One region of the Janthinobacterium sp. PLB04 genome, then DNA from elsewhere that is predicted to be linked to it. Evidence: predicted binding sites of a transcription regulator. Region 1 holds the regulator's gene; each other region holds the start of a gene.
The links. The regulator LexA, encoded in region 1, represses DNA repair genes until DNA is damaged. The targets are predictions, from matches to a motif close to ACTGTATNNNNATACAGT.

Region 1 (10,099 bases):
TAACGGCCACCCTGCGCACTGTACATTACTTAGTTACAACAAAATGAAATAACTTTCCGTATCGCAACACGCATAAATGTTGCCGCCAATCTCATTAATTAGAATAGAATCAACAATAATTACACCGTAACAAGGTACTGAATGAAATTCACGTTCAGGGGCGTGCGCGGCTCCATCCCCTCTCCCGGCCCGCGCACGGCGCGCTATGGCGGCAACACCACGTGCATCGAAGTACGCACCGACAGCGATGGCCTGATCATTCTCGATGCGGGCAGCGGCATCTTCTCGCTGGCGCAGCAACTGCCGCCAGGCGAGCCTGTCGACGCGCACGTCTTCATCACGCACAGCCACTGGGACCACATCCACGGCCTGCCCATGTTTTCGCCCCTGTTTGTGGCCGGCAACCGCATGCGCCTGTACGGCGCCCACGATGCCGTCGCCGGACGCGGCATCGAGCACGTGATGGCGGTGCAGCTGCAAAACAGCTATTTTCCCGTCAGCGAAGCGGCCATGGCGGCCTGCATCGAGTACCGCACCCTGGCGCCCGGCGAGGCCGTCGAGGTAGGCGGCGCGCAGGTGCGCGGCGCGGAAATGAACCACCCCGTCGTCAACCTCGGCTACCGCATCGACTGCGGCGGCGCCGCGCTGTTTTTCAGCGGCGACCATGAACCGTTCTACAACCTGCATCCGCCCGGCCATGCCGAGCATGCGGCCTGCGCGGCGCGCAATGCACAGCGCCAGGCCGGTATCGATGCACTGGTCGCCGGCGTCGATGCGCTGATCATGGATTGCTCGTACACGCGCGAGGAATACCCGGGCAAGCAGGGCTGGGGCCACGGCACCTTCGACGCCGCCTTCGACCTGGCCCTGCGCTGCGGCGCGCGGCGCCTGTACTGCACCCACCACGAACCGACCCGCAGCGACGAGCAGCTCGAAGCCGTGTTTGCCGACGTGATGGGCCGCTATGCGAACCGCCTGGCCGGCCTGCAGGTGTTCCTCGCCTACGAGGGGCTAACGGTAGAACTGGCCGGCGCATAAAAAAAAGGAACCTTGCGGTTCCTTTTTTTGAATGTGCCCAATTGGCCCAAGGCCCTCTGAAAACCGTAGCGAGCAAGCCCAATATCGGATTGAGTAGCGGAGCTGTACTTTAGTACAGCGAGCAACGGAGATTCGATAGGGGGCTGCGCAGTAGGTTTGCAGAGGTGCCTTACATGATGTGGTGGCCAATCCACCAGGCGACTGCGGCAACAAATGCGGAGGCAGGAATCGTGAAGATCCAGGCCCAGACGATATTGCCCGCCACGCCCCAGCGCACGGCCGACATTTTTTGCGACGAGCCGACGCCGACGATGGCGCCCGTGATCGTGTGCGTGGTCGACACGGGAATGCCCAGCGCCGTCGAGACAAACAGGGTGATCGCGCCACCGGTTTCGGCGCAGAAGCCGCCCACCGGTTTGAGCTTGGTGATCTTCTGGCCCATGGTCTTGACGATGCGCCAGCCGCCGAACAGCGTACCGAAGCTGATGGCCGTGTAGCACGAGATGATGACCCACATCGGCGGCATCGCATCGGCCGCGCTCGAGTAGCCGGCGGCGATCAGCAGCATCCAGATGATGCCGATGGTTTTTTGCGCATCGTTGCCGCCGTGGCCCAGGCTGTAGGCGGCCGCCGATACCAGCTGCAAACGGCGGAACCACTTGTCTACCTTGCGCGGCGTCGAACGCACGAATATCCACGACACGAGCAGCATCATGATCGAACCGAACACAAAGCCCAGCACGGGTGCGATGACGATGAAAGCCACGGTTTTCCACAGGCCGGCCGCGACCAGCGCGCCCGTGCCGGACTTGGCGACAGCGGCGCCCACCAGTCCGCCGATCAGCGCGTGCGAGGACGACGAAGGAATGCCGTAGTACCAGGTAAACAAATTCCAGAAGATGGCGCCCATCAGCGCGCCGAAGATCACGTACTGGTCGATCACCGCCGGGTCAATGGTGCCCTTGCCCACCGTGGCGGCCACGGTCAGCTGGTGGAACACGAAGATGGCGACGAAGTTGAACGTGGCGGCCATGGCAACCGCGGTCTGCGGTTTCAATACGCCCGTCGAGACCACCGTGGCGATCGCGTTGGCGGCATCGTGGAAGCCGTTCATGAAGTCAAACAGCAGCGCGAGGACGATCAACAGGCCTAGCACGTAGATGCTGATTTGTATGGTCATTGTAGTTTCTTTTCTGATTCTGGTTCAGGACAGGCCCAACGCTTACGCGTTTTCGACGATGATGCCTTCGATAATATTGGACACATCTTCGCAACGGTCGGTCACGGTTTCCAGAATTTCGTAGATCGCTTTCAGCTTGATCAGGTTGCGCACGTCCGGCTCATCGCGGAACAGCTTGGACATGGCAGCGCGCATCACGTGGTCGGCATCCGATTCCAGGCGGTCGATCTCTTCGCAGATGGCGACGATCTTGCGCGAGTTGTCCATGTTATGCAGCATGGCGACGGCGTCGCGCACTTTTTCGGTACAGGCCAGCACCAGTTCGGCCAGGCGCTTGGCTTCCGGCGTGACGGCTTTCAGGTCGTACAGCGAAACGGTTTGCGCCGCATCTTCCAGCAGGTCGAGGATGTCGTCCTGGCGCGTGATCAGCTGATGGATGTCGTCGCGGTCGATCGGCGTGATGAAGGTCTTGTGCAGCATTTCCACGGTGGCGTAGGTGACTTTGTCCGCCTGTTTCTCGATGCTTTCGATCGCATGCACGCGGTTTTCCAGGTCGTCGAAATTGGTCATCAGGCCGAGCATCTCTTTGGCGCCCTTGACGCACAGTTCCGCGTGCTGGTTAAACAATTCAAAAAACTTGCCCTCAGTGGGCATCAAGCGTCCAAACATGTCATTCTCCGTTAAGCATTGAGTCGTGTTATTTACTACAGAAAGCCGCCCCTTTTGATGAAGGGGCGGCCAATGGAATATCAGTGCTGCTGTGTTAGTCGCCTTGGTAAAGCGCCAGGCCACCACTGTAATTGCCAAATTTGGTGTACTGCCCCATGAAGGTGAGGCGGATGCTGCCGATTGGACCGTTACGTTGTTTACCGATGATGATTTCGGCCGTTCCCTTGTCTGGCGAGTCGGGGTTATACACCTCGTCGCGGTAAATGAACAGGATCACGTCGGCATCCTGCTCAATAGCGCCCGATTCGCGCAAGTCGGACATGACAGGACGTTTGTTCGGGCGTTGCTCCAGCGAGCGGTTCAGCTGGGACAGCGCGATCACGGGGCAACCGAGTTCTTTCGCCAGGCCTTTCAAGCCCCGTGAAATCTCGGAAATCTCCGTGGCGCGGTTGTCGCCCGGCGTATTGGCCGACATCAGCTGCAAGTAATCGACGATGATCAGACCCAGCTTGCCGCATTGACGCGACAGGCGGCGCGAGCGGGCGCGCAATTCGATCGAGTTGAGCGCCGGCGTTTCATCGATGTACAACTGCGCGTCGTTCATCTTCTGGATCGCATTCGTCAGGCGCGGCCAGTCCTCGTCGTTCAGGCGGCCCGTGCGCAGGCGGTGCTGGTCGAGCTGTCCGACGGAGCCGAGCATACGCATGGCCAGCTGGGCGCCGCCCATCTCCATCGAGAACACGGCCACGGGCAAGCCGCTGTCGATGGCCACGTTTTCGCCGATGTTGACGGAAAACGCCGTCTTGCCCATCGACGGACGGCCCGCCACGATCACCAGGTCGCCCGGCTGCAGACCGGAGGTCATGCGGTCGAGGTCGATGAAACCGGTGGGCACGCCCGTGATTTCACTCTGGTTGTCGCGGCTGTACAGTTCGTCGATGCGCTCGACCACTTGGGTCAGCAGGGGCTGGATGGCGGTCCAGCCCTGGGCGCCGCGCGCGCCCTCTTCGGCGATGGCGAAAATCTTCGACTCGGCCTCGTCAAGCATCTGCTTGACTTCCTTGCCTTGCGGGCTGAAGGCCGTGCCGGAAATATCGTCGGCGACGGTGATGAGCTTGCGCAGCACGCCGCGGTCGCGCACGATCTCGGCGTAGCGCCGGATGTTCGCGGCCGATGGCGTGTTTTGCGCCATGGCATTCAGGTAAGCGAGTCCGCCCACATCATCGGCCTTGCCGAGCTGGGTCAGGGTTTCAAAAACAGTAATGACATCGGCTGGCTTGGAAGCGTTAACCATCTTGACGATTTGCTCGAAGATGATGCGATGGTCATAGCGATAGAAATCCTCCGCATGCATGAAGTCGGCGATGCGGTCATACGCGGCATTGTCGCGCAGCAGACCACCAATGACGGATTGTTCTGCTTCGATCGAATGCGGCGGAATACGGAGGGAATCCAGTTGCGGATCAGAGGGGGCGTTCATGGCGCGAATTATACCCGCTTCGGCGTGCTGGCAAAAATAAAGGGCTGAAATTGAGCGAAAAAAAGGCCACAAAAAAGCCGGGCGAACCCGGCTTTTCATAGTGCGGCAACGCTTGCGGGCCAGGCCCGCAGACGATTACGCGTTCGCGTCTGGTACGACAGCGATAACAACTTCCACGACCACGTCGGTGTGCAGAGCAACCGAAACGTTGTGCTCGCCAACGATCTTCAGCGGGCCGGTAGGCATGCGGATTTGTGCTTTTTCAACAGCAAAACCTTGCTTGGTCAGCGCTTCAGCGATGTCGAAGTTGGTGACGGAACCGAACAGACGGCCATCAACACCAGCTTTTTGAGCAACTTGAACGGTCAGGCCGCTCAGTTTTTCGCCCTGGGCTTGCGATGCGGCCAGTTTGGCGGCAGCAGCTTTTTCCAGTTCGGCGCGCTTGACTTCGAATTCAGCCACAGCGGTTGCCGTAGCACGACGTGCCAGGCGTTGCGGGATCAGGAAGTTACGTGCGTAACCGTCTTTGACTTTGACGACTTCGCCGAGGTTACCGACGTTAACAACTTTTTCTAACAGAATGATTTGCATAGTTCTTCTCCAGGAATATCTGACCGATTAAGCGTGGTGCAGATCGGTGTATGGCAGCAGCGCGAGGAAGCGAGCGCGCTTGATTGCGGTGTCAACTTGGCGCTGGTAGTGCGCTTTGGTACCGGTCAGGCGTGCTGGCATGATCTTGCCGTTTTCTTGGACGAAGTCTTTCAGCGTGTCGACGTCTTTGTAGTCGACTTGCTCAACGTGAGCTGCGGTGAAGCGGCAGAACTTCTTGCGTTTGAACAACGGGTTTTGCTGTTTGCGTTTTTCTTTAAGCTTGAGCTTATTTTTGTCGAACTTTTTACCGAATGCCATGTCAGGCTCCTGTATCTAAAATGCGCTAGTCAGAATTGACTGCACTAAAATCAATGATGTGAAACACCAAACTCTTGCTGTTGCGGCTCTTCCTGGCCAGGAAACCCGTGAACTGATATACCCCGCCCAAGCTTGCCTGACTGAACCTGCCTGAAATTTCGCCAGCGGCTAGCGCGGCAACATCAAACTCGGTCAAACGGGCAATCCCTGCTTCCATCTGCTGCGAACTGTGTTGCAATACTGCATTCACAATCGGCAGCCCTGCCGGGGTATAGCGCAATATTTCGCGCTCGGCAATGATGGCGGTTACTTGTAGCTGGTTCAGCGCACGATCCTGGTCAAGAATTAAGCTGCTGCTGCGGCTGGAGCGGCTGCTGGTGCTTCGGTGCGGTGGCTTTTGGCCGCGTCTTCGCGTTGTACCGATTTCATCATCGGCGAAGGAGCTGTTTCAGCTTTCTTCATTTTAACGGTCAGGTGACGCAACACGGCATCATTGAATTTGAATGCTGTTTCCAACTCGACCAGGGTCTCGTTGTCGCATTCGATGTTCAGGCAGATGTAGTGTGCTTTAGGCAGCTTTTGGATCGAGTAAGCCATTTGACGGCGGCCCCAATCTTCCACGCGGTGAACCGAACCGCCGCGGGTGGTTACGCTGGCTTTGTAGCGTTCGATCATCGCGGGCACTTGCTCGCTTTGGTCCGGATGGACGATAAAGACTATTTCATAATGACGCATGCAAACTCCTTCAGGTCGGATTGATAATCGCCCACCCCGGCGTCAAGACGGGTGTGGGAAGGTCAGCCGAAGATTATAACCGCCTTTTGCAAACGTTTCAATCATTCCTTCCACCAGCCCCCGAAAAGCCCGCGCGCCACCGTGCTTTCCGCCCCTGGACAAGTATTTATTGCGAAATTCGCCTAAAACACGGAAATCCCCTTGCATAGTGGGCGATACTGTACAAAAATACAGACTGTTCATATAGACAGCATTTTAGTATGCACCCACCGCTCATGATCAAGCTGACAGCACGACAAGAACAAATCCTGAACCTGATCAAGGATGCGATTGAAAACACGGGCTTTCCTCCCACCCGTGCCGAAATCGCCAATGAACTGGGTTTCAAATCGGCCAACGCGGCCGAAGAGCATTTGCAGGCCCTGGCCCGCAAGGGCGCGATCGAGATTTCTCCCGGCACCTCGCGTGGTATCCGCCTGATCGGCGCGGCCGCTGAAGCCCTGCCATCGAAAGTGCCGGCAGCGCTGCTGATGTCGCTGCCCCTGATCGGCCGGGTGGCGGCAGGCTCGCCCATCCTGGCACAGGAAAACCTGGAAGCGAGCTACAACGTGGACCCCGCCCTGTTTTCTGCCAAGCCCGACTTCCTGCTGAAGGTGCGCGGCTGGTCCATGCGCGACGCCGGCATCATGGATGGCGATTTACTGGCCGTCAAGAAGGTCGATAGCGCCAAGAATGGCCAGATCGTCGTCGCCCGCATCGGCGACGAAGTCACCGTCAAGCGCTACAAGAAAACGGGTTCCGTCATCGAATTGCTGCCGGAAAACCCCGACTTCAAGGTCATCACCGTATCGCCGGAAGATGAATTCGCCCTGGAAGGTTTGGCGGTAGGCTTGATGCGCAGCTGGCATTGAACCTCCGCATGTAAAAAGGGCCGCAACAGCATGACTGTTGCGGCCCTTTTTTTATTGCCCAGGCGTTTTATGCGTCCAGGGCGCTACGGAAATCCTCGAGCAAGTCCGCCTCATCCTCGATACCGACGGACACGCGGATCAGGGATTCGGCGATGCCCATGCTGGCGCGACGCTCAGCGCCCATCTCGTAAAAGATCGTGTGGGCGACGGGAATGACCAGGGTGCGCGTGTCGCCGAGATTGCTCGCTGGAATGGCAAGATTGAGACGATTGAGGAAATCGAAGCAATCGATGCCATCCTTCAGCTCAAAGCTGAACAGCGAGCCATAGCTGCGGAACAAATCCGTCGCCAGCGCGTGCTGCGGATGCGCGGCCAAGCCCGGGTAATGCACGGCCGCTACCCGCGGGTCGGCGGCCAGCATGGTGGCCAGCGCCAGGGCGTTCGAGCAGGTGCGGTCCATGCGCAAGGCCATGGTTTCCGCGCCGACGGCGATATGGTGCGCCGCCTCCGGCCCCAGGGAGGCGCCGAAATCGCGCAAGGCCTTGGCGCGGATTTGCGCGATGCCCCACTGCGCCGGCGCCGCCTTCTTGTAATTGTCGAAAATGTTCGGATACTGCGTCCAGTCGAACACGCCCGTGTCCGTCAAACTGCCGCCCAGGGCATTGCCGTGGCCGCCGATGGATTTTGTCAGCGCATTGACCACCAGGCCCGCGCCCACGGCTTTCGGGCGGAACAGGTAAGGCGTCGTCATCGTGTTGTCGACGATGTACAAAATGCCGCGCTCCTTGCACAACGCGCCGATCTTCGCCAGGTCGGCGATTTGCGTGCGCGGATTGGCGATGGTTTCGACAAACACGATGCGCGTTTGCGGCGTGATGGCGGCGGCCACGTTGGCCACGTCCGTGGCGTCGACGAACGACACGGCGACGCCCTGCCCCGTCACCGTTTGCCACAGGCTGTTGGTGTTGCCAAACAAAAAGGCCGACGACACGACATGGTCGCCAGCGCGCAAGAGCGCCTGCACCACGGCGCCGATGGCGCCCATGCCGGTGGCGAAGCACAGCGTGGCGACGCCGTCTTCCATCTTGTTGACCTTGTCTTCCAGCGCGGAGACGGTCGGATTGCCCTGGCGGCCGTAGCGGAAGCCGGGCTCCTTGCCCTGGAATACGGAAGCGAGCTGGCGCGCATCGCCGTAGCCGAAGGCAACGGAAGTATGCACGGGCTTGTGCAGGGAACCGTGCTCGATGCCCTTGCGGCGGTCGTTATGCAGGATGGTGGTGGTAAAGCCGTAGTTTTTTTTATCGTTCATGATCGCGGAGCAAAAAAAGCCCGGCGCTAGCCGGGCAAGATAATTACGCTTCTGTTGTCGCCAGGTTCAGGTTCAGCTGGGAACGCGGCGTATCTTCGGGCGCTGCCGCCTTCGGATGGTGGCGCGCATATTCCAGGCGGTCCAGGTATTCCTGCGACACGTCGCCCGTCACGTACACGCCATCGAAGCACGACGCTTCGAAGTTGGTCAGGGCCGGGTTGACATCGGCGATGGCCTGCTTGAGCGCGCCGATATCCTGGTACACGAGGTAGTCGGCCGTGATTTCGCGGCACACTTCTTCCGTCGTGCGGCCATAGGCGATCAGTTCGTCGCGCGTCGGCATGTCGATGCCGTACACGTTCGGGTAGATCACCGGCGGCGCAGCCGAGGCGAAGATAACTTTCGTCGCGCCCGCTTCGCGCGCCATCTGCACGATTTCACGGCTGGTGGTGCCGCGCACGATGGAATCGTCGACCAGCAGCACGACCTTGTCCTTGAATTCGGACGGGATTGCGTTGAGCTTCTGGCGCACGGATTTTTTGCGCGCCGCCTGGCCCGGCATGATGAAGGTGCGGCCGATGTAGCGATTCTTGATGAAGCCTTCGCGGTACTCGATGTTCAGCGCCATGGCCAGCTGGATGGCGGCCGGACGCGAGGAATCGGGAATCGGCATGACCACGTCGATATGCACGCCTGGCAATTCGGCGCGGATCTTCTCGGCCAGGTACTCGCCCATTTTCAGGCGCGTGGCGTACACGGAGGCACCGTCGATGACGGAGTCGGGACGGGCCAGGTAGACGAATTCGAACACGCACGGGTTCAGGCTGGCATTATCGGCGCATTGGGCGCTGTGCAATTGCTTGTCAGCATCGATGAAGACGGCTTCGCCGGGACCGATGTCGCGCACGAAGCGGAAGCCCATGCCTTCCAGGGCCACGGATTCGGAAGCGATCAGGTATTCCGGACCTTGCTCCGTTTCATTGATGCCCAGGCACAGCGGGCGGATGCCGTGCGGATCGCGGAAGGCCAGCAAGCCCACGCCGGCGATCTGCGCCACGGCGGCGTAACCACCCTTGACGCGGCGGTTCAGCACGGTAACAGCCTTGAAGATGGCTTCCGGGTCCAGGTTCAGGCCCGTCGTCGCTTCCTGGATTTCATGCGCCAGCACGTTGAGCAGCACTTCCGAATCGGAATCGGTATTGATGTGGCGGCGGTCATTCTTGAACATTTCCAGTTTCAACTGTTCCCAGTTGGTCAGGTTGCCATTGTGCGCCAGGGTGATGCCGAACGGCGCATTCACATAGAACGGTTGTGCTTCCTCTTCGCTCGACGAACCGGCGGTCGGGTAGCGGCAATGGCCGATGCCCGTCGTGCCTTGCAGCGAACGCATGTTGCGCGTACGGAAGACGTCACGCACGAGGCCATTGGCTTTGTGCATGGAAAACATACTGCTGTGATTGGTCGCAATCCCTGCCGCGTCCTGACCGCGATGTTGCAGGAGCAACAATGCATCATAGAGCAATTGATTGACAGGTTGATGGGAAACGACGCCGACGATGCCACACATGGTGTGCTCCTAAACTGTGCTACTGATTTTAAAAAAAATTCAAAATTTCACATGCTGCGCGTAAGCGGCAGGCAGATAAGGCTTGATGGCGCGCGCGCCCTGCTCCGCGAGCGGGCTGAGCTGCGCATTTTTCCAGAATGGCTGCTGCGGTATGGAAGTCATGCCACACAAGATGACGGCGGTCAGCACGATCACAAGGCCCCGCGCCACGCCGAACAGGCTGCCCAGGGTGCGGTCGGCCAGGCTCAGGCCCGTTACCTTGACGAGCGCGTCGACCGTCATGGACAGCAATCCCATCAGA
Region 2 (10,099 bases), 1.4 Mb from region 1:
CGTGGAAGCGGCGATCGACCTGGCCGGCCTGGTGAAGCACGTGACCCTGATCGAATTCGGCGCGGAACTGCGCGCCGATGCGGTGCTGCAACGCAAGCTGCACAGCTTGCCTAACGTGACCGTGATCACGTCGGCGCAAACCACCGAAATCCACGGCGACGGCAAGATCGTCAATGGCCTGAGCTACACGGACCGGGTCAGCGGCGAGTCGAAAAAGGTCGAGCTGGAAGGCGTCTTCGTGCAAATCGGCCTGGTGCCGAACACGGAGTGGCTGAAAGGCACGGTAGCGTTATCGCGCCACGGCGAAATCGAAGTCGATGCACGTGGCCAGACTTCGATCCCCGGCGTGTTTGCGGCCGGCGACGTCACCACGGTGCCGTACAAGCAGATCATCATCGCCACCGGCGAAGGCGCCAAGGCAGCTTTGTCCGCCTTTGACCACCTGATCCGCTCGGATGACGAGGAAGTGGTCGAAGAGTCTGCCGCCAAGGAAGCACTGACGGCGTAACTATTGAGCCGTATCAAAAAAAACCGGAACGCCGCAAGGTGGTTCCGGTTTTTTTATGGGCGCAGGAGATCAGCTACCCGCGTACAGGGGATTGCCGGCCACATACACTTGAATCCCATCGACGGGCATGTCCTTCGGCGCGATGTCGGCCAGGGCGAAGACGGTCTTGTTGCTGAAGGTTTGCACGTGCCACGTAAAACGCTGGCCGGCGCGCGCGATGGTGACGGTTTCGCCGTGCGTGACGTTGATGTGGCGCGTGTCGGGCTGCAGGTCGATGCTGCGCTGGGCGGCGGCGTGCGGGGCGCTGCTGCCATAGTCGGCGGGCGTGCCTGTCGGACCGGCCGCGATGGCCGAGGCGGCGAAGGCGGCGCACAAAATCGCCAGGGCGCTGCGGTGGGTGTTCAACATAGTAATCTCCAAGAATAAGCCTGGCGCGGTGAATAAGCGCGCCGTGTTATGGGTAATGGCTGCACCGGGATCGCCGGATTTTGCAACACGGCATCGTAAGCTGTCCTTGGTCGATCTGCAAAGCTGTATTTCCTGTCTATATTTCCACCGTGGCTGCCAGCGGCACATCCGGCGCCAGGTGGCTGGTCAGCACGATGCACTGGCGCGCCAGGCGGGCCGGATCGGCCAGGCGCGCGCGCAGGTGCAGCATGGCCGCCGCATCGAGGCCGTTGAACGGTTCATCGATCAGCAGCAGGCGCACGGGCAAGGCCAGGGCCAGCGCCAGTTGCAGTTTTTTATGCTGGCCCAGGGACAGGGCGTTGATGCTTTGCTGCAAGGTCGACGTCATGGCAAACGCGCTCAGCTCGTCGTTCAGCAGGGACTGGTCGCTGCCCGGATACAGGGCCAGGTGCAGGTCGAGAAATTCGTGCACTTGCAGCCAGGGCAGGGCTGGCACGTCGCCGCCACAATAGAAGGCTTGCGCGCGGTAGGCCAGCGGCATGAAGCCGCTGTCGATACCGTCCAGGCGGATGGCGCCGCGCGCGGGCAGCAGGGCGCCGCCTGCCAGCTTCAGCAAGGTCGTCTTGCCGGCCCCGTTCGCGCCGCGCAGCCAGGTGATGCCGGGGCCGAATTGCAGATTGCAGCCCTGGAAGACGCTGTGCGTGGGGAAGTGGAAATCGAGGTGTTCGATCTGCAGGGTGGGGGACGACAGGTTCAATTCCATAATTCGCTTCCGATGGCGCTCAAGGCAAGGATGGACAGGATGACGAGGGCGACACGCCCGCGCGCCGTGAGGCGGGGCAGGCCAACGATGGCCAGCAGGGCCAGGCTGGCGGTGATGGCGTAGACGCCGGTGACGCGCCGCTGGAGGGCGGCGGGATCGGTGGCGTACAGCAAGACGGCGCCTGCCAGCAGCACGGCAAACGGCGGCAGCAGGCTGGCCGCGCAAGCCAGGCGCGTCAAGGCCGTGCTGGCCATGGGCCAGGCGTTCAGCGTGGGGCGCAGCACGGCGATCTGCTCGCGCACGGCCTTGTCGCCCCGGTCCGTCAGAATGACCAGGCTGGCGCTGGCCAGCAAACCGAGCAGTGGCGCAGGCACGAGCGGTGTGTGCAGCAGCCAGGCCAGCATGCTGGTTCCAGCCGTGGCCAGCAGCACGCTTTGCTGCAGGCCGATCACATTGTCATTGCGCCAGAACGGCAGCCAGAACAGCTGACGCCACAGGAACACCGTGCGCCAGCGGGGCCGTTGCGGCACATACGCGGTCATCGTTGGCGGGCGTGCCCTTTGTGTGGGCTGCGGCGCGCGCAGGCGCTGCGCCACGATGAGCGTTGTCAACAGCCAGGCCAGCAGCCAGACGGTGATGGTGGCAGCGATGCCGGGCGCGGCAATCGGGCGCAGCCAGGGAGGCGACTGCGCCAGCCAGATGCTGGCCGAGACGGCATAGGCGAGGCCCAGCGGCAGCATCAGCAGTCCGGCCACGGCGACGTCGGCTTGCCAGCGCAGGCGCGGCGGCAAGGGCAGCTGGCGCAGCCAGGCGGCGAGGGGGGCCGGCAACAATCGCTTGCGCAGCAGCCAGGCGGGCAGGCATGTGAGCAACGCTTGCCCGCCCAGCAGGCCCAGGGCGGCGGGCCAGGGCAGGCCCACGGCGAGAAAGCCGGGCAAGGCGATGACGCTGAGCAAGCCCAGCAAGACGGGGCCGGCCAGGAAAAAGAAGATTTCCATGGAACTGGTCAGGCTGGCGGCAAATTGCAGCAAAGCATGATGGGCCAGGCGCAGCCGCAGAGCGATATAGGGATGAGTACTACGGGGCAAGCGCATCAAGGCAGGAGCGGCAGAGTCAGCAAGAGCGCTGATTCTAGTGCATTTGCGCTCCCAGAATGGGAAAAGCCCTTCGGTTCTGGGAACCAAAGGGCTTTTCTTTTATTGGCGGAGCGGACGGGACTCGAACCCGCGACCCCCGACGTGACAGGCCGGTATTCTAACCAACTGAACTACCACTCCAAGCTCGTATGATCTGTGTTGCTGATCCATGAAGCACTGGATAATTTTCTGTATTGGTGGTGGGTGCTGAGAGGCTCGAACTCCCGACCTACGCCTTGTAAGGGCGCCGCTCTACCAACTGAGCTAAGCACCCGCATACCCAGAAAACTATCCCGACGTTTGTCACCACGTCTGGAAGAGGCACTATTATAGGGGGCGCTTTCGTGCTTGTGCAACTATTCTTATGGGATAAAAGCTTTTTTTTGCTGAAAAACGCAAAAATATTCGGGGCGAGGGAGGGTTGACGCTTTTTCTGCTTCTGAAATGGGAAAAGCCCTTCGGTTCAGAGAACCAAAGGGCTTTTCTTTTATTGGCGGAGCGGACGGGACTCGAACCCGCGACCCCCGACGTGACAGGCCGGTATTCTAACCAACTGAACTACCACTCCAAGCTCGTATGATCTGTATTGCTGATCCATGAAGCACTGGACAGTTTTCTGATTTGGTGGGTGCTGAGAGGCTCGAACTCCCGACCTACGCCTTGTAAGGGCGCCGCTCTACCAACTGAGCTAAGCACCCGTTGCTTGTCTCAGAAAACCATCCCGACGTTTGTCACCACGTCTGGAAGAGGCGCTATTATAGGACGGGCGAAATCCTTCTGCAAGCGCTTTTTTCACTTTACTCTGTAATACCCCATTGCGACAGCATCCACGCCATATTGAACGCATTCTCGGCGATGGCGTTATAGCGGCCCGAGGCGCCGCCGTGGCCGGCGCCCATATTTGTTTTCAGCAGCAGGGGATTGCCATCCGTTTTATACGCGCGCAGCTTGGCCACATACTTGGCCGGTTCCCAGTACATGACCTGGCTGTCGTTGAGGCCCGTCGTCACCAGCATGGCTGGGTAATTCTTGCGCGCAATGTTGTCGTACGGCGAGTAGCTGAGCATGTAATCGTAGGCCGCCTTCTGGTTCGGGTCGCCCCATTCCAGGTACTCGCCCGTCGTCAGCGGCAGGCTGGCGTCCATCATGGTGTTCATCACGTCGACAAACGGCACGGCCGCATGCACGGCGTGGAACAGGTCCGGGCGCATGTTGACGACGGCGCCCATCAGCAAGCCGCCCGCGCTGCCGCCCTGGATGATCAGGCGGTTCGGGCTGGTCCATTTTTCGCGCACCAGGTAGTCGGCGCTGTCGATGAAGTCATTGAAGGTGTTTTTCTTCTTCATCAGCATGCCGTCTTCATGCCAGGCTTCGCCCATGTCCGTACCGCCACGGATATGCGCCTGCGCATAGATGACGCCACGGTCCAGCAGGCTGATGCGGCTGATGGCAAAACTGGCTTCCGTGGAAATGCCATACGAACCATACGAGTACAGCAGCAGCGGCGCGGAACCGTCGAGCTTGACGCCTTTCTTGTAGACGATCCACAGCGGTACTTGCACGCCATCGCGCGCCTTCACCCACAGGCGCTGCGTGGTGTAGCGGCTGCCGTCAAAGCCGCCGACGATTTCCTGCTGCTTCAGCACCGTGCGCTTGCCGTCTTGCATGCTGACGTCGATGATGGTGGGCGGCGTGACGGGCGACTGGTAGGACATGCGAAATTGCGTGGAGGAAAATTCCGGCGTACCGACGGAGGTCGCCAGGTAGACGGGGTCGTCGAACTGCACCGTTTTCCAATTTTTATGCGCGAAATCAAGGATGCGCGCGCGGTTCAGGGCACGGGCCTTTTCCATCACCACCAGGTAGCCCTGGAAGACGTCGATGGACTGGATCACGGCATCCTTGTTGTGCGGCACGACGGTCTTCCAGTTCTTCGGCTGCGGCGCGGACAGCGGCGCGCTGACGACACGGAAATTCTTCGCCTCCTTGTTGGTCAGAATATACAGCTGGCCATCGCGGTGCTCGATGCCGTAGCGGTGGCCTTTTTCACGTTTCAGCACGGATTGAAAGGTGCCTTGCGGCGTGCTCGTTGGCAGCAGCAGCACTTCGCTCGTATCCGTGCTGCGCGCGGTGAGCACAAAGTAGCGATGGTCGCGCGTGCGGCTTACGCCGATGGCGAACTGTTCCACCGGCTCGTGGTAGACCTGCTGCAAGGTGCCGCCCAGCGGCAGGCGGAACAATCGGTCCGCGCGCTTGGTGGTGGCGTCTTCCTGCGTCAGCATCAGGGTCGCATTGTCCGCCGCCCAGGCCAGGGACGTGACTCGAGGCATGGTATCGCCCAGCAACTTGCCCGTCTTCAAGTCCTTGACATGCAGCTCGTACTGGCGGAAACCCGTCGTGTCGGTAGTGTAGGCCAGCAACTGTTCATTCGGGCTGATGCTGAATGCCCGCACGGCAAAGAACTTCTGGCCTTCGGCCAATTGATTCTGGTCCAGCAAGATTTCCTCAGCCGCCTGCGCATCGTAGGCGCCGTTCGTGCCGACGGGGCGGCGGCAGTGAATCGGGTATTGTTTGCCCGCTTCCGTGCGCGTGTAATAGTAGAAATTGCCCTGGCGCGCAGGCACGGACAGGTCCACTTCCTGCATGCGGCCCTTGACCTCCGCAGTCACCTTGTCGGCCAGCGGCTGGATCGGGGCCGTGACGGCGGCCGTGTAGGCGTTTTCCGCATTCAGGTAATCGATCACGGCAGGATCGGTTTTCTTTTGCAGCCAGCGGTAGTCGTCCGTGACGACGGTGCCGTGGCGCGTTTCCTGCCAGGCTGTCTTGGCGGCGACAGGCGCGTTGGCGAGGGGGCTGGTGTCGGCCAGCGCGGATGGCGATAGCGTGGACAGAAGCAGGGCCGGCAGGATGGATAACCAGGCGGACCGGCGGCGCGAAGCGTGATGTGCTGTGGACAAGGCAACTCCCTAGGTTTCGTTGTTGTGCAGCGATTCTATTCTTGCTAAATAGAAAAGCCAATCATGATTTCAGTCAATACTGTCCCGGGGCTTGCATCCACGGACATTTGCAGTGATACTGTATATAATTACAGTATCCGACCGCATCCCGCCGCGAGGTGCCCTTGACCACATCTGCCCTTACATTGCCTGAAACCCGCCGCTGGATTGCCCACCTGGACATGGATGCCTTCTTTGCCTCAGTGGAACTATTAAAATATCCGGAACTGCGCGGCGAAGCCGTCGTCATCGGAGGCGGGCGCTTGCAGCAGCCCGTGTTGCAGGAAGATGGCACACGGCAGTTTGCGCGCATGCGCGATTACGTGGGGCGCGGCGTCGTCACCACGTCGACCTATGCGGCGCGCGCGTTTGGCGTGTTTTCCGCCATGGGCATCATGAAGGCGGCCAAGCTGGCGCCCGACAGCATCCTGTTGCCGGCCGACTTCGAAGCTTACCGCGAGTATTCGGCGCGCTTCAAGCAGGCCGTGGCCCAGCTGTGCCCCATCATCCAGAACGTGGGCATCGATGAAATCTATGTCGACCTGACGGAGTATGGCGAGCAGGCGCCGGCCATGGCGGCGCGCCTGAAGGCGGCCGTGTCCGAGGCGACGGGCCTGTCGTGTTCGATTGGCCTGGCCTCCAACAAATTGCTGGCAAAAATCTGTTCCGACCTGGAAAAACCGGACGGTCTCACCATTTTGCAGCCCGAGGATATCGAAGCGCGCGTGTGGCCCTTGCCGGCGAAAAAGATCAATGGCATCGGCCCGAAGGCGACGGCCAAGCTGGAGGCCCTGGGAATAGTCACCATCGGCGAGCTGGCCCGGGCCGACATGGCCATGCTGCGCACGCAGTTTGGCGACTTGTACACGGGCTGGCTGCGCCAGGCGGCGCTGGGCATCGATGACCGGCCTGTGCAGACGAGCCGGGAAACCAAGTCCGTCAGCCGCGAAACGACGTTCGAGCGCGACTTGCAGGTGGTGCGCGACCGCGCCACCCTGTCGGAAAAGCTGGAAAGCCTGTGCACGCGCGTGGCGGGCGACCTCGACAAGCAATCGCTGGCGGGTCGCACGGTGGGCATCAAGCTGCGCTTCGAGGATTTCAGCACCGTCACGCGCGACATCACCTTGCCCAGCGCCACGGCGGACGCCGCCGCCATCCTGCGCGCCAGCCGCGATTGCCTGCGGCGCGTGCCATTTGAAAAGAAAATCCGCCTGCTGGGCGTGCGCATCTCGACCTTGTCCGATCCGGCCATCGTGACGCGGCAGGCGCCGGCCCAGGCGGAGCTGTTTCCCGCCCTGTAGCGGCATTCCCCATGCATCAACAACACCGCGCCAGTCCGCGCTTTTGACGGCATTCCCGTGTCGAAAGTGTAGAATGGCGTTCCCCTGGCACTACTGAAACAAACGGAAGACAAAAACTATGTGGTTCAAGAATCTTCAGATTTACCGCCTGCCCGCACCATGGGCCTATACGCCAGAACAACTGGAAGAGGCCTTGTCCTCGAACAAATTTACGCCGGCGACCAGCATGGATCTGATGCGCCAGGGCTGGGATACGCCACGCCCGAACGGCGGCCTGGTCCACGTGGTCAACAAGCAGATGCTGATCTTGCTGGGCACGGAAAAGAAACTGCTGCCAGCGACCGTCATCAATCAGGTGGCCAAGGCCCGCGCTGCCGAGATGGAAGAAGCGCAAGGCTTTGCGCCTGGCAAGAAAGCCATGAAGGAATTGAAGGAACGCGTGGCCGACGAGTTGCTGCCGCGCGCCTTCAGCATCCGCAGCAACGTCTGGACGTGGATCGACCCCGTCAATGGCTGGCTGGTGGTCGATGCCGCCAGCCCGGCAAAGGCCGATGAAGTCATCAAGCTGCTGTTGAAAGCCGTCGACAAATTGCCGCTGGAAAGCCTGCGCGTGCAGCGCTCGCCCGTGGCGGTGATGACGGAATGGCTGCAGGCCGACGACGCGCCTGCCGGCTTCACGGTCGACATGGATACGGAATTGCGCGCCACGGGCGAAAGCAAGGCCACTGTGCGCTACGTGCGCCACACCCTGGAAGCGGACGACGTGCGCCGCCACATCGCGGCCGGCAAGCAGTGCACGCGCCTGGCGATGACGTGGAACGACAAGATTTCGTTCGTGCTGACGGAATCGCTGGCCATCAAGAGCGTCAAGCCGCTGGACGTGATCAAGGAAACGGAATCGAGCACGAAGAACGACGAAGAGCGTTTCGACGGCGACGTGATGTTGATGACGGGCGAACTGAGCAAGCTGATGGCCGACGTGGTCGAAGCCCTGGGCGGCGAAGCGACGGCGTAAGCGCGGTCATGCTGTGACGAAAAAGGAGCTGCGGCTCCTTTTTTTTCGCCTGTGCAATCTGCGGGCGCAAGAAAAAAGCGCCCTGCACGGTAAAGTGCAAGGCGCTTTCGAGACCAGCTAATTTACGACGTCAAATTAGAACTTGTAGTTGCCGGTGATGTAGAACGAACGCATCATTGGATCGGCGTAGCGTGGGTCGAAGCCGACCTGGTGGCCCGACGAAGCGCGCAGCGACAGCGGTGGTGCACGGTCGAACAGGTTTTTGATGCCTGCGCGGATCGTGGTTTGCTTGTCAAAGGCGAAACGTGCTTGCCAGTCGAACGTGGTGTACGACGGTACTTGCAGGCGGAAACCCTTCACTTCTTTTGCGGCTGCTACGTCATACACGGTCGCGGCTGCATCGGTGTAGCCGTTACGGTAGTTGACCGTTACCGTGTTGCTCAGGCGGCCCGTATCCAGGGTCGTCGTCAGCTTCATCAGGTTGCGGAACGTGACTTCGTTGGTGTCGCCGAAGAAGTTCATGTTGCTGGTGTACACGTTGTCGCTGCCTGCTTTGGTGTAGTTGGCATGCAACATGTGCGTGCCGCTCAATTGGGCGGTCAGCTTGCCGAAGTCAAACTTGTGGTTGGCCGACAGATCCCAGTCGATACCGCGGTATTCCTTCTTGCCGATGTTGACCGACAGTTTCTTGAACGCGTAGTAGGCATTGCCGGTCGACGGTTCGACATATTGCGTGAAGCTCGTGGCGTACTTGACCGGATCGGCAAATGCCTGCTCTTCGGTGATTTCCGAGACGGCATTGCGCAGTTTTACGTCCCACAGGTCGGCGCCGAACGAGAAGGCGGCGCTAGGCTCGACACGGAAGCCCAGGGTGAACTGTTTCGATTTTTCCGATTGCAGTTCAGGATTGCCTTCCGACATGGCATTGTATTGCGTGGTTTCGCCGCGGCAGAGCTTGGTGCCTGGGTATGGGCAATCAAATTTCTTGGCGGTAAAGCCGGCAGTGACCAGTGGCTGGGCAATGTCCAGCATGCTTGGCGCCTTGAAGCCCGTGCCGTAGGAACCGCGGATCAGCACGGTTTGTACTGGCTGCCAGCGTGCCGATACCTTGTAAGTATTGGCGCTATCTTTTTTGCCGACAGTTTTGTTGTTCAGCTTGTCATCGATCGCCTTGACAGCGTCGTAACGGCCACCAACGGTCATTTCGAAGGACTTGGCCAGCGGCGCCAGCAACTCGACGAAGGCGCCGTAGGTGTCGCGGCTCATGTCGTAGGCGGCCTTCGTGTTGAAGCTGTAGATGTCGTCGCCGGTGGCGCCTGGCGACTGCTCATAGCGGTAGGTGCGGTAGTCGCCGCCGATACCGAGGCTGGCCTTGCCGCCTGGCAAGGAGAACAATTCACGCGAGCCGTGCGTGTCGACGCCGCGCATCGTGGTCGAGGCGGTACGCACCGAACCGATGAATTGCGCGCCGGCGATCTGTGCTTGCACGGATGGCTTTTGCGTTACTGCGAAGGGATCGAAGTCCGCATTGGCCAGGATGTCCTTGAAGGCCTGGTTTTTCTGGTAACCGCCGGTGTAGCGCTCGTCGATCGAGTTTTGCGACCAGGTCAGGCCGCTTTCGAAGTTCCACGCACCCAGTTCGCCTTCCACGCCCACCACCATGTGCTTGGTTTGGGTAACGGTCTGGCTTGCACGCAAACCGAAATCGGTGCTGCGGTAGTTGGCCGTGATCGATTTGATGTCTGCCTGTTGCGCTGGCGACAGGTAAGGTTGCACGTAATTCGCGTAGGCGGCCGGATTGTTGAACACCAGCTTCTCAACGCCGGTGACAGGGTCTTTCACCGTTTGCGCGATCGAGATGGGGATCGGGTTGGCGGCGATACGCGCCGTCAGGTCGTAGCGCGAATAGGCCAGTTCGGCAAACGCGTTCAGGCTGTCATTGAGCTTGTACGTGGCTTTGGAAAACAGGCTG
Region 3 (10,099 bases), 140 kb from region 1:
CGCATGAACCGCCTGGCCGAACGCAAGGGTTATGCCGTGCTGTATCCGCAGCAGTCGCTGCGCTCGCATGCGCGCCGCTGCTGGAAGTGGTACGACAAGCTGACGCAGGAGGGCGGCGGCGACGTGCGCCTGATCGTCGGCGCCATCGAGCAGGTGGCGGCCCGCTATGCGATCGACCGCGCGCGCATCTATATCTGCGGCATTTCCGCCGGCGCCGGCATGGCGCATATCGTGGCCTTGAACCATCCCCATCTGTTCGCCGCGCTGGGCCTGCATTCCGGGCCCGTGTTTGGCGCCGGGCATAACCTGATCGGCGCGCTGGGCGTGATGCAGCATGGCGCTGCCGCCCGTGCCGACGCGGCCATCGATGAAGTGCTGGCGCGCCAGCCCGCGTTTCCCCGCCTGCCGACCATCCTGCTGCAAGGGCTGGCCGACAAGGTGGTGCGGCCCATCAACCAGACGCAGCTGGTCCGTCAGAGCGTGCGCGTGAATCGCTTGCCGTTTGATACCGTGGTGACGGCGCAGCGTCTGCCTGGCGGCGCGGCGGGCGGACGCAATCCGGCCCATGCGTATGGGCTGCACGACTATCAGGTGGGTAAGGATGTGCTGCTGCGCGTGGCGCAGGTCGAGCACCTCGAGCACGCGTGGAGCGGCGGCGATGCCAGCCTGCCGTTCAACGACAAGGCCAAGCCCGACGCCAGCAGGATGCTGCTCGATTTCTTCGCCAGCCACCGCCGCCGGTAAGCCGGCGTGCCTGCGCGCCGCAACGGCGCGCAGGCACTGGTACGCATCGTTCTTGCATTCCCCCTCAGGGCCGCTGCCGCGCGCCGGGGCGCTGGCCGCGCCCATCTCAGCACAGATTCCACATGCCGCAGCACCATCGAGTTTATTTAATTGGTATTGCTGCGGTATTTAAAAATCACAAAAACAGGCGCTAAAAATACGAACTGGTATACAATTGGTACACGTTTTCAGTGTGAAGCGTGTCTGCCGTCCCATGCCCCGACGGCAGATATGCACTGACGGCAGCCACCCACGTTACGGAACGCGCCATGTCCATCAAGTCCAAGCAGTTGCTGTGGTTTTTTGCGTTTTTCCTCGTCTTTGAACTGAATATCTATCTGTCGAACGACATGATCATGCCGGCCATGCTGGGCATCGTCGGCGAGTTCCAGGCGGAGGAAAAATTCGTCCCCCTGTCCCTGAGCCTGTATCTGCTGGGCGGCAGTTCCCTGCAGATTTTCCTGGGGCCTTTGGCCGACACCATCGGCAAGCGCAAGCTGGTGCTGACTGGTAATACCTTATTCCTGCTGGCCACGCTGGCCGTGCCATTTGCCGCGTCGATCGAGCAATTTCTCGCCGCGCGTTTCATCCAGGGCATGGGCTGCTGCTTCATCTTCGTCGGCTATGCCATGATCCATGAACTGTTCGACGACATGGCTGCCGTCAAGCTGAGCAGCATCCTGTCGAGCACCACCATCCTCGCGCCCCTTGCCGGCCCCATCCTCGGCAGCGCCATCATCAGCCGGCTGGACTGGCGCTACGTCTTTTTCCTCTCCGGCTTGCTGGCGCTGCTGTCCTTGCTGGGCCTGTTCAAGACCATGCCGCGCGCGGCCCCCAGGGTCACGCGCCTGGACCTTGCCGCCATCGTGCGCAGCTACGCGGCCATTTTCAGCAACAAGCGCTTCATGTTCGGCATGTTCACGGCCGGGCTGGCCACCGTGCCCCTGACGGCCTGGATCGGCTTTTCGCCCATCTTCGTGCTGCAGGAAATGGGCGCCTCCTACGCCACGTATATCGCCCTGCAATGCGTGATTTTGTCGGGCTTTGTCCTCAGCAGCATCGCCATCCAGCGCCTGCGCCAGGATTTCCCCCTCGTGCATCTGCTGCGCCTGGGCGGGCTGGTCGCGGCCGCCGGCATGCTGGGCGCCGGCGTGGGCCGCCATCACGTTGACGTGTTTGCCGCCTGCATGTTTGTCTATTCCATCGGCTTCGGCCTGTTCAATGGCGCCCTGATACGCAGCGCGATCACGGCCAGCAAGGAATCGGTGACCTTGACGACGGCTGCCATGAGCTTGCTGTACTGCATTTATCTGTCCGCCTGGCTGCAGCTCTATAACGTGCTGTGCCAGCGCTTCGGCTATGCGCTGGAAACGTATGCGCTGCTCAATATCCCCGTCATCGTGGTCATCGCCGCCTGCCTGCTGCTGTTTACGCGGGGCATGGCGGGGCGCCGGGAAAGCGAGGTGCTGCTCGCCCGGCACTGATGGCGCAGCGATGCGCATGTTGTCGACCTTGTTTTACCTCCTGCGAAGTTTATTGACACTCTCCTGCGGAAAATGGTGCGCCCATGAAAATAGATGACCTGGCCTCGAAACACGATCAAGCAAAGATCTTCAACCTGGAATACGAGTTCCGCATCAACCGGCTGAAACTCGACTACATCACCCTGGCCGATGTCCGGCCGGCCGGCAGCGACCTGGAACAGCTGGCCGTGGAGCACCAGGCGGGCATCGCGGCCCTGCGCAGCTTCGTCGCCCTGAATTTCAACCATTTCAATGCAGCAAGCTGCTCGTCGCTGAGCTGCATCCCCACGCGCGCGCTCGGCGACGACGAGCGCTACCTGCACCGCATCTGGATGGGCGGACCGTTGCCGGCCATCGCAGCCGAAGCGATCCAGCAGTGGGGCGCGGCGCTGGAAGCGGTGCGGCACAACGGCGGCGCGCCGTACGTCTCCATCCTGTGGGTGTGGGATGCGCAGCAGCTGCGTAATGACGAGCGCTTCAGCCCCACGGGCGGCGCCGGGCGCTACACGATAGGCCGCTACGCCATCGGCGGCACGACCCTGCATATCAATTCGCTGCGCGCGCTGGCGCTGGATTTCGCGCCGGCCCGCTTCGGCGTACTCGATACCCTGCATATGCAGCGCTACTTCGCCACCTTGTCCGATTATTTCCGCATCCTCATCATGTGCGAATACGGCGGCATGTATATGGATGTCGATACGATCCCGCACAATCCGGCGACGATTTTCCTGATGAAGCCGGAAGTGCCCGATTATTTCCAGCGCAAGGATGGCGACAGCGAAGAGCGCCAGCATGTCAGCTGGATGAATCTGTTTCTCGATGAAACGGGCATGCTGATCGCCAAGAAGAACGATGCCGCGCTGCGTGTGATCCAGCGCAATGTGAACATCGCCTATGCGGGTATCGATGCGCGGATTCCTCGTTCCTGCCCGCAATTCGAGGCGCAGCTGTTTGGCCAGTTCTATGCCGAATGGAAGAAAAACCTGGGCGTGACCCTGCTCAGCCATGCCGAGTTCTACCAGCGCTATTGCGTGCTGTATGACGGTGCGAGGGAAGCGGTGGCGGGCGGCATCCGGGGCATGCGCTTGCTGGACGATATCATTACCGACGTGCACATTCCCCTCAGTGACGAGGAACGGCGCGCGTATGCGCGCTGCGTCGCCAGGCTCGACGAAATCGGCTGGCAGCTTGACGATCCTTTGAGCCTGCCCGACATCGTCGATGTGTTCGATATCGAGGAAGTGCCGCGCATGGCGTATGCGGCCCAGCTGCGGGCGGACATCGACCATTTTCACTATTACTCGGTACTGTCGGACGACCCGCAGCTCGATCGCGTGAATGGCGTCTTTTGCCGCTATCTGCTGGCCCACCGTTCGCGGCATATTGCCGCTGGCGATTTTTGGCGCCCGACCGTGGGCCGCCACGGCAGTCGCATGCCGGCCGCCAGCGATGCCGTCCCGTCCGGCGACGAGACGCAGGCGGGCCTGCTGTCGCATGCGCCGCTCAAGCTGGTGCCGGGTGAACTGCTGGGCGATGAGACGAGGAACCGCATGGCGAAACTGCTGTTTGCCACCAGCTATCTCGAATACTGTTCGTTCGGCAATAAACTCAATCTGCAGTTCGTCGAATTGCAGCGGCGGCAGAATATCGACCCGTATCTGCAGCACATTCACGGCCTGCATGACGAAGACGGGCGTTTCATCGGCTTCTTCACGGCCGCCACGATGGCCGAGTTCCAGGCTTGCGGCGCCGTCTCGTATTACCGGGACGACATGAAGGCGCTCGACGATGCGTATGACGCATTCGTGCTCGCGCATGCGCGCACCGACGACTGTTTCGTCAGCAGCCTGGCCATCGACGAGAAATACCGGGGGCAGGGCCTGTTCCGGCAAATGTTCCATGAAATCCGCGACCTGGCCAGCCGCAAGGGCTGTGCGCGCATCACCTTGACGGTATGGGAAAAAAGCGAAGCGCTGCAAGTGTATCTGCACAAGGGTTTTCGCAGCGTGGGCACGTTCGACTATGCCTACAGCCTGTTCTATGACCGGCTGCATTTCCTCGTGTATGAAGGGAACTGAAGAGGGAAACTGAAGGCAGCAGGGGCGGCCGGCAGCCGCCCCGTGATGAGGCTTACAGGGCCAGGAAGGCTAGGCCCGCCACGGCCGTCGGCAGCAGGGCGCCGGCCAGCAAACCGACGGCGCCGATCGATTCATCCTTGAAGCCGCGGCGCAGCAGGGCCACGCCGGCCGGGTTCGGCGCATTGGCGATGACGGTCAAGCCGCCGCCGGCCACGGCGCCGGCCATCAGCATGTATTTCGCTTCGTCCGTCATGCCGACGATCAGCGAACCGAGGTAAGTGAGGGCCGCATTGTCGGTAATGGCTGTCAAGCCCAGGGCGCCGAAGAACAGGGCCAGCGGTTTCAGGCTCGAAACGATGGGCTGCAGCCACCATTGCTGCATGCCGCCCAGTACCACCAGGCCGCCGAGGAAGAAGCCGACCAATAAACCCTCTTTCAGGATCAGCGGGCTTTGATAGCGCTCATACGCCTGCACGAAGCCGAGGAAGAACAGGAACAGACCGATGAACAGCACGGGATGGTGCGCCAGGGCGACGACGCCGGCCAGCACGATCATGTGCACCAGGCTGACGGCCAGCGGCACTTTCGGCGCTTCCACTTCACCGGCCTTCGGCTTGATGTCGGAGGTGTTGCTGTGCAGATATTTGCGCAGCAAAATGCTCACGCCCGTCGCGTTGACGAGGACGGCTATGGCCGCCTTCCAGCCGAAGTGGGTGGCCATGTAGGCGCTATCCCAGTTCCACGTGGTGGCCACCATCAGCACGGGCGGCGCCGCGTACGAGGTGAGCGTGCCGCCGATGGAAACGTTGACGAAGAGCACGCCCAGCGCGCCGTATTTCAGCCATTCAGGAATGCCCGGGCGGAAGATTTGCGGTGCCAGCATCAGCGCGGCCAGGGTCATGGCGGCCGGTTCCGTGATCAACGAACCCGTCAGGGGCACAAGCGCCAGGCCCAGCCAGACGAGGGCCAGTTCCGTGCGCAGCGGCATCACGCGCGCCACGCCTTTCAACAGGCGCTGCACGGCGTCGAGTACGGGGCGCGAGGCAGCCACGACCATGACGACAAAGACGAACAGCGGCTCCGTGTAATGGCGCGACTCGGCATACTCGATGGCCGCATCGCCGCCCGAGACAAAGGCCATGATGATGATCAAGATGAAGGCCCAGAAGCCGAACACGACTTCCACTTCGCCCAGCAAGTGCAGCAGGCCCGCATGGCGGGGGTGGCGCCGCGACAAGGTTTCAAACGACTTGGCGGCAAAGGTGTGGATGAGCGCAAGCCCGAAGACGATGGCGCTGATGAGTTGGATGGTGGTCAAATGCGTTTCCTTATGGACGGAGGAGGCCGACTGGTACGTTGCCAGACGGTAAGGAGAGTGCTTATGGTACAGCAATCGATGTGAAAAACGGTGTTTTTCGGACGTGGCGGGACGGCCCCCGGGGAGCTGCGGCGCAGATAAGCCTTGCCAAAAGCGGGACTGGATAGTACTGTATATGCATACAGTATTTATCTTCATATTCAATTATGCAACATTCCCAATTGATGGCTTCGCCGGAAGCCTTGCACCCGTCCCTGTGGCGCGCATCGCAGCTGGGGCAGGGCGCCACGCGCTGCCTGGACACGGGCTTTGCCGCCCTGTCCGCGCAGTTGCCGGGCGGCGGCTGGCCCAGCGGCAGCCTCATCGATCTGCTGGTGCAGCAGCCGGGCAGCGGCGAATTGCGGCTGCTGGCGCCCGCGCTGGCGCAGTTGCCGGGCTTGCCCATCGTGCTGCTGCAGCCGCCCCATCCGCCGCAGGCGCTGGCCTTGGCCGCGCAGGGGCTGGCGCCGTCGCAATTGCTGTGGTTAAAAAGCGCCAGCAGCAAGGATGCCTTGTGGGCGGCGGAAAACATCTTGCGCAGCGGCACGTGCGGCGCCTTGCTGTTCTGGCAGCCGCACGTGCGCGCCGACAGCCTGCGCCGGCTGCACCTGGCCGCGCAGTCCGGCAACACCCTGTTTTGCATGCTGCGCCCGCTGCACGGCGCGCAGGATGCATCGCCGGCGCCGCTGCGCCTGTCCGTGCGTCCGGCCGCCGGCGGCATCGAGATCGGCTTCATCAAGCGCCGGGGACCGCAGCGCGACGCGCCCCTGTTCCTGCCCCTGCAACCTCCTTCATTACTGCTACGCCATGCGACTCTGGATCGGCCTGTGCCTGCCCCGGCTCCCGCTCGAAGTGTTTTGCCCGCGCTGGTCGGTTGACAGCCTCGGCGTGGTGCTGGAGCAGGAGCAAGTGATGGCCGTGTCGCCGCTGGCGCGGGCAGCCGGCATCCGGCCGGGCATGCGTCGCGCCGGTGCGCTGATGCTGGCGCCGCAGGCGCGCCTGCACGAACGCTCCCAGGAACTGGAAGCGCAAGCCCTGCAAGCGGTAGCGTTGGCGCTGCTGCAATATTCGCCGCTGGTGGCGCAGGGCGAGGAAGCGACCCTGCTCGTCGATGCGGGCGCCAGCCTGCGCCTGTTCGGCGGCGTGCGCGCCCTGTGCCGGCAAATCGCGGCCAGCTTGCGCGCGCTCGGCTACACGGCCCAGCTGTCCTGCGCCCCCACGGCGCGCGGCGCCTGGCTGCTGGCGCGCGCCGGGACGCGCCGGGGCCGGACATTGAGCATGGCCAGCCTGGTGCGCCGCCTCGACCGCCTGCCGTGCGCCTTGCTGCCGCCGGCGCGCCCCTGGCTGGAATGGCTGGACGGCATCGGCTGCCGCACCCTGGGGCAGCTGCGCCACTTGCCCCGGCCCGGCTTGCAGCGCCGCTGCGGCGGGGCCTTGCTCGACATGCTCGACGATGCGCATGGCCACGGCACGGAACTGTACCTATGGCTCGAAGCGCCGCCCACGTTCCGCGCCAGCCTGGAATTGTTCGACCGCGTGGAGCACGCCGACGCGCTGCTGTTCGGCGCGCGCCGGCTGCTGCAGCAAATGACGGGCTGGCTGTGCGCGCGGCAATTTGCCGTCGAGCGCATTCAATTGTTGCTGGCGCACGAGCGGGGCCGGGTGGCGCGTGCGCCCACCGTCATCGACCTTGCGTTGGGCGAGGCCGTCTGGCGCGACGAGCACCTGGTGCGCCTGCTCAAGGAACGCCTGGCGCAGCTGGTGCTGGACGCACCCGTTATCGGCCTCACGCTGGAAGCGCTGCAGGTGCAGCCGATGGCGCCGCCCAGCGACACTCTGTTTCCTGAGCCGGGCGGCACGCCGCAAGAGCGCCAGCGCTTGATGGAATTGCTGGTGGCGCGCCTGGGCACGGAGAATGTCTTGCAGGCCGCGCCGCGCGCCGATTACCGTCCCGAGGCGGCCAACCAGTGGCTGCCGCTGCCTGCCAAGGCCGGCGGCAGAAACGCGGTGCCGGACTTGCCGCCCGGCTTGCCCGGCATGCCCCGTCCCGGCTGGCTGCTGGCCCAGCCCATCGCCCTCCTGATGCGCGAACACCGGCCATTCTATGGCTCGCCCCTGAAAATGGTGTCTGTCGCCGAGCGCATCGAAGCGGGCTGGTGGGGCCAGTCGCAGGCGCGCGATTACTTCATCGCCGAAGGCCTCGACCACGCCCACTACTGGGTCTACCGTGAACGCATCGCCGGCAGCGGAGAAGATGCCGCGCCGCGCTGGTTTTTGCATGGCTTGTTTGGCTGAATGCGCTGTCCTGCTGAAACTGCCATGCTTGGCTATACTGGCTGCCCGGCGCCGCATCTTTAATTGAAATGAAGGATATCCATGACACAGCTTTCCGACTTCCCCATCACCCAAAAATGGCCTGCCCGGCATCCCGAGCGCCTGCAACTGTACTCGCTGCCGACGCCGAACGGCATCAAGGTCTCCATCCTGCTGGAAGAACTGGGCCTGGCGTACGAGCCGCACCTGGTCAGCTTCGAGCAGAATGACCAGCTGTCGCCCGCCTTCCTGTCCCTCAATCCGAACAACAAGATTCCCGCCATCCTCGACCCGGACGGTCCCGATGGCAAGCCGCTGGCCCTGTTCGAGTCGGGCGCCATCCTGCTGTACCTGGCCGAAAAGACGGGCAAGTTCATCCCCCAGGACGCAGGCCTGCGCTATGAAACGATACAGTGGCTGATGTTCCAGATGGGCGGTATCGGCCCCATGTTTGGCCAGGTGGGCTTCTTCCATAAATTCGCCGGCAAGGATTACGAGGACAAGCGGCCGCTGGAACGCTATATCGGCGAGGCCAAGCGCCTGCTGGGCGTGCTCGAGCAGCGCCTGCAGGGCCGCGACTGGATCATGGGTAGCCAGTACACGATTGCCGACATCGCCATCTTCCCGTGGGTGCGCTGCCTGGTGGGTTTCTATGGTGCGGGCGACCTCGTCGGCTTTGGCAATTTCCCGCATGTGCAGCGCGCGCTGGACGCGTTTCTGGCCAGGCCAGCCGTTGCCAAAGGAGTCAATATTCCCAAGCGGGATTAAAGCAGGAAGTGGCCGGGCGGCGCTACAATGCGCCATCGGCCGCCCTGCGCGGCAGCTTTGATCTGAGACAATGAAATCCACCCGGCAAGATTTTCCCGGCGCGCACGGCCATGTGCTGGCGGCGCGCCTCGATGCGCCCGATGACGCCATCCGCGCGTATGCGCTGTTCGCCCACTGTTTTACCTGCGGCAAGGACGTGCTGGCCGCGCGGCGCATCGCGCAAGGTCTCACGGAACACGGCATCGCCGTGCTGCGCTTCGACTTCACGGGACTGGGCGCCAGCGAGGGCGAGTTTGCCGCCACCAATTTCTCGTCGAACGTCGACGACCTGGTCGCCGCCGCTGATTTCATGCGGGCAAAACATGCCGCGCCGCAATTGCTGATCGGCCATAGCCTGGGCGGCGCGGCCGTGCTGGCCGCTGCCGCGCAAGTGCCGGAAGCGACCGCCATCGCCACCCTGGCCGCACCCAGCACGCCCGCCTACGTGACGCGCATGTTCAGCGACCACCTGGAGCAAATCGCCGCCGAAGGCGAAGCGCTGGTGCAGCTGGAAGGGCGGCCTTTCCGCATCCGCCAGCAATTCGTCGACGACGCGGGCAGCCACAGCCTCAAGACCCACATCACCGGCCTGCGCCGCGCCCTGCTGGTGATGCACGCGCCGAACGACACGACGGTGAGCCTGTCGAACGCGATGGATATCTTCACGGCCGCGAAGCACCCGAAAAGCTTCGTTTCGCTCGACGACGCCGACCATCTGTTGACGGGGCGCGATGACGCGGCCTATGTTGCCAACGTCATCGCTACCTGGAGCACGCGCTATATCAGCTAAGTAAGCAAGCGGTCGCCCATGAAAAACGCCGTACCGGCAAGTCGCGGGTACGGCGCAGATGGGGAGAAAGAGGATCAGTCTTCGTCAAACTCCGCCGAAAGATCCTTCCAGCCCTTGCTGATGGCAAAGGCCGAAAATTCCTCGGGCGCTTCCAGAACGATCAGTTTCTTGTCTTGCAAGCCAAGGTCGCCGTGGCCGAAATCGGGGCCTACGTAGCCGAGGCTGCGCAAGCGGGCCAGGATGTGGCCGACCAGGGTCTTGTCCTTATAGGCGCCCGCTTCGAGCGGGGCGGCGAAATCGACGTAGACGTCGATGATGCCGTAACCTTCGTCGAAGATGCGGATGGCCTTGATGTCGTGGGCACGGCCGGAGCCGTCGGTGGCCTTGAAGGGGCCGCTGAGCTGGATGTCGGTGTCATTGTTCATGCCGCCAGCATACACCAAAAGCC

Region 2: dinB (DNA polymerase IV) is a predicted target of LexA. The motif match lies at 5,890-5,907, and genes of this name have one in related genera.
Region 3: imuA (translesion DNA synthesis-associated protein ImuA) is a predicted target of LexA. The motif match lies at 5,871-5,888, and genes of this name have one in related genera.

Annotation. Positions count from the first base shown of each region.
Region 1 is NZ_CP088968.1:5,105,350-5,115,448, forward strand. Features, by position in the region: gene LSO07_RS22540 (MBL fold metallo-hydrolase) at 142-1,038, shown strand; gene LSO07_RS22545 (inorganic phosphate transporter) at 1,208-2,218, opposite strand; gene LSO07_RS22550 (DUF47 domain-containing protein) at 2,261-2,887, opposite strand; gene LSO07_RS22555 (replicative DNA helicase) at 2,982-4,367, opposite strand; gene rplI (50S ribosomal protein L9) at 4,503-4,958, opposite strand; gene rpsR (30S ribosomal protein S18) at 4,986-5,276, opposite strand; gene priB (primosomal replication protein N) at 5,302-5,601, opposite strand; gene rpsF (30S ribosomal protein S6) at 5,622-6,011, opposite strand; gene lexA (transcriptional repressor LexA) at 6,287-6,922, shown strand; gene LSO07_RS22585 (cystathionine gamma-synthase family protein) at 6,990-8,231, opposite strand; gene purF (amidophosphoribosyltransferase) at 8,275-9,798, opposite strand; gene LSO07_RS22595 (CvpA family protein) at 9,838-10,099, opposite strand, start outside.
Region 2 is NZ_CP088968.1:63,234-73,332, reverse strand. Features, by position in the region: gene ahpF (alkyl hydroperoxide reductase subunit F) at 1-508, shown strand, start outside; gene LSO07_RS00305 (CzcE family metal-binding protein) at 578-916, opposite strand; gene LSO07_RS00300 (ATP-binding cassette domain-containing protein) at 1,053-1,679, opposite strand; gene LSO07_RS00295 (hypothetical protein) at 1,670-2,767, opposite strand; tRNA gene LSO07_RS00290 (tRNA-Asp) at 2,880-2,956, opposite strand; tRNA gene LSO07_RS00285 (tRNA-Val) at 3,014-3,089, opposite strand; tRNA gene LSO07_RS00280 (tRNA-Asp) at 3,307-3,383, opposite strand; tRNA gene LSO07_RS00275 (tRNA-Val) at 3,438-3,513, opposite strand; gene LSO07_RS00270 (S9 family peptidase) at 3,613-5,772, opposite strand; gene dinB (DNA polymerase IV) at 5,958-7,112, shown strand; gene LSO07_RS00260 (recombination-associated protein RdgC) at 7,231-8,127, shown strand; gene LSO07_RS00255 (TonB-dependent receptor) at 8,263-10,099, opposite strand, start outside.
Region 3 is NZ_CP088968.1:5,243,839-5,253,937, reverse strand. Features, by position in the region: gene LSO07_RS23160 (extracellular catalytic domain type 1 short-chain-length polyhydroxyalkanoate depolymerase) at 1-744, shown strand, start outside; gene LSO07_RS23155 (MFS transporter) at 1,053-2,267, shown strand; gene LSO07_RS23150 (GNAT family N-acetyltransferase) at 2,351-4,384, shown strand; gene LSO07_RS23145 (putative Na+/H+ antiporter) at 4,437-5,702, opposite strand; gene imuA (translesion DNA synthesis-associated protein ImuA) at 5,909-6,619, shown strand; gene LSO07_RS23135 (Y-family DNA polymerase) at 6,549-8,036, shown strand; gene LSO07_RS23130 (glutathione S-transferase N-terminal domain-containing protein) at 8,118-8,822, shown strand; gene LSO07_RS23125 (alpha/beta hydrolase family protein) at 8,893-9,651, shown strand; gene LSO07_RS23120 (hypothetical protein) at 9,726-10,076, opposite strand.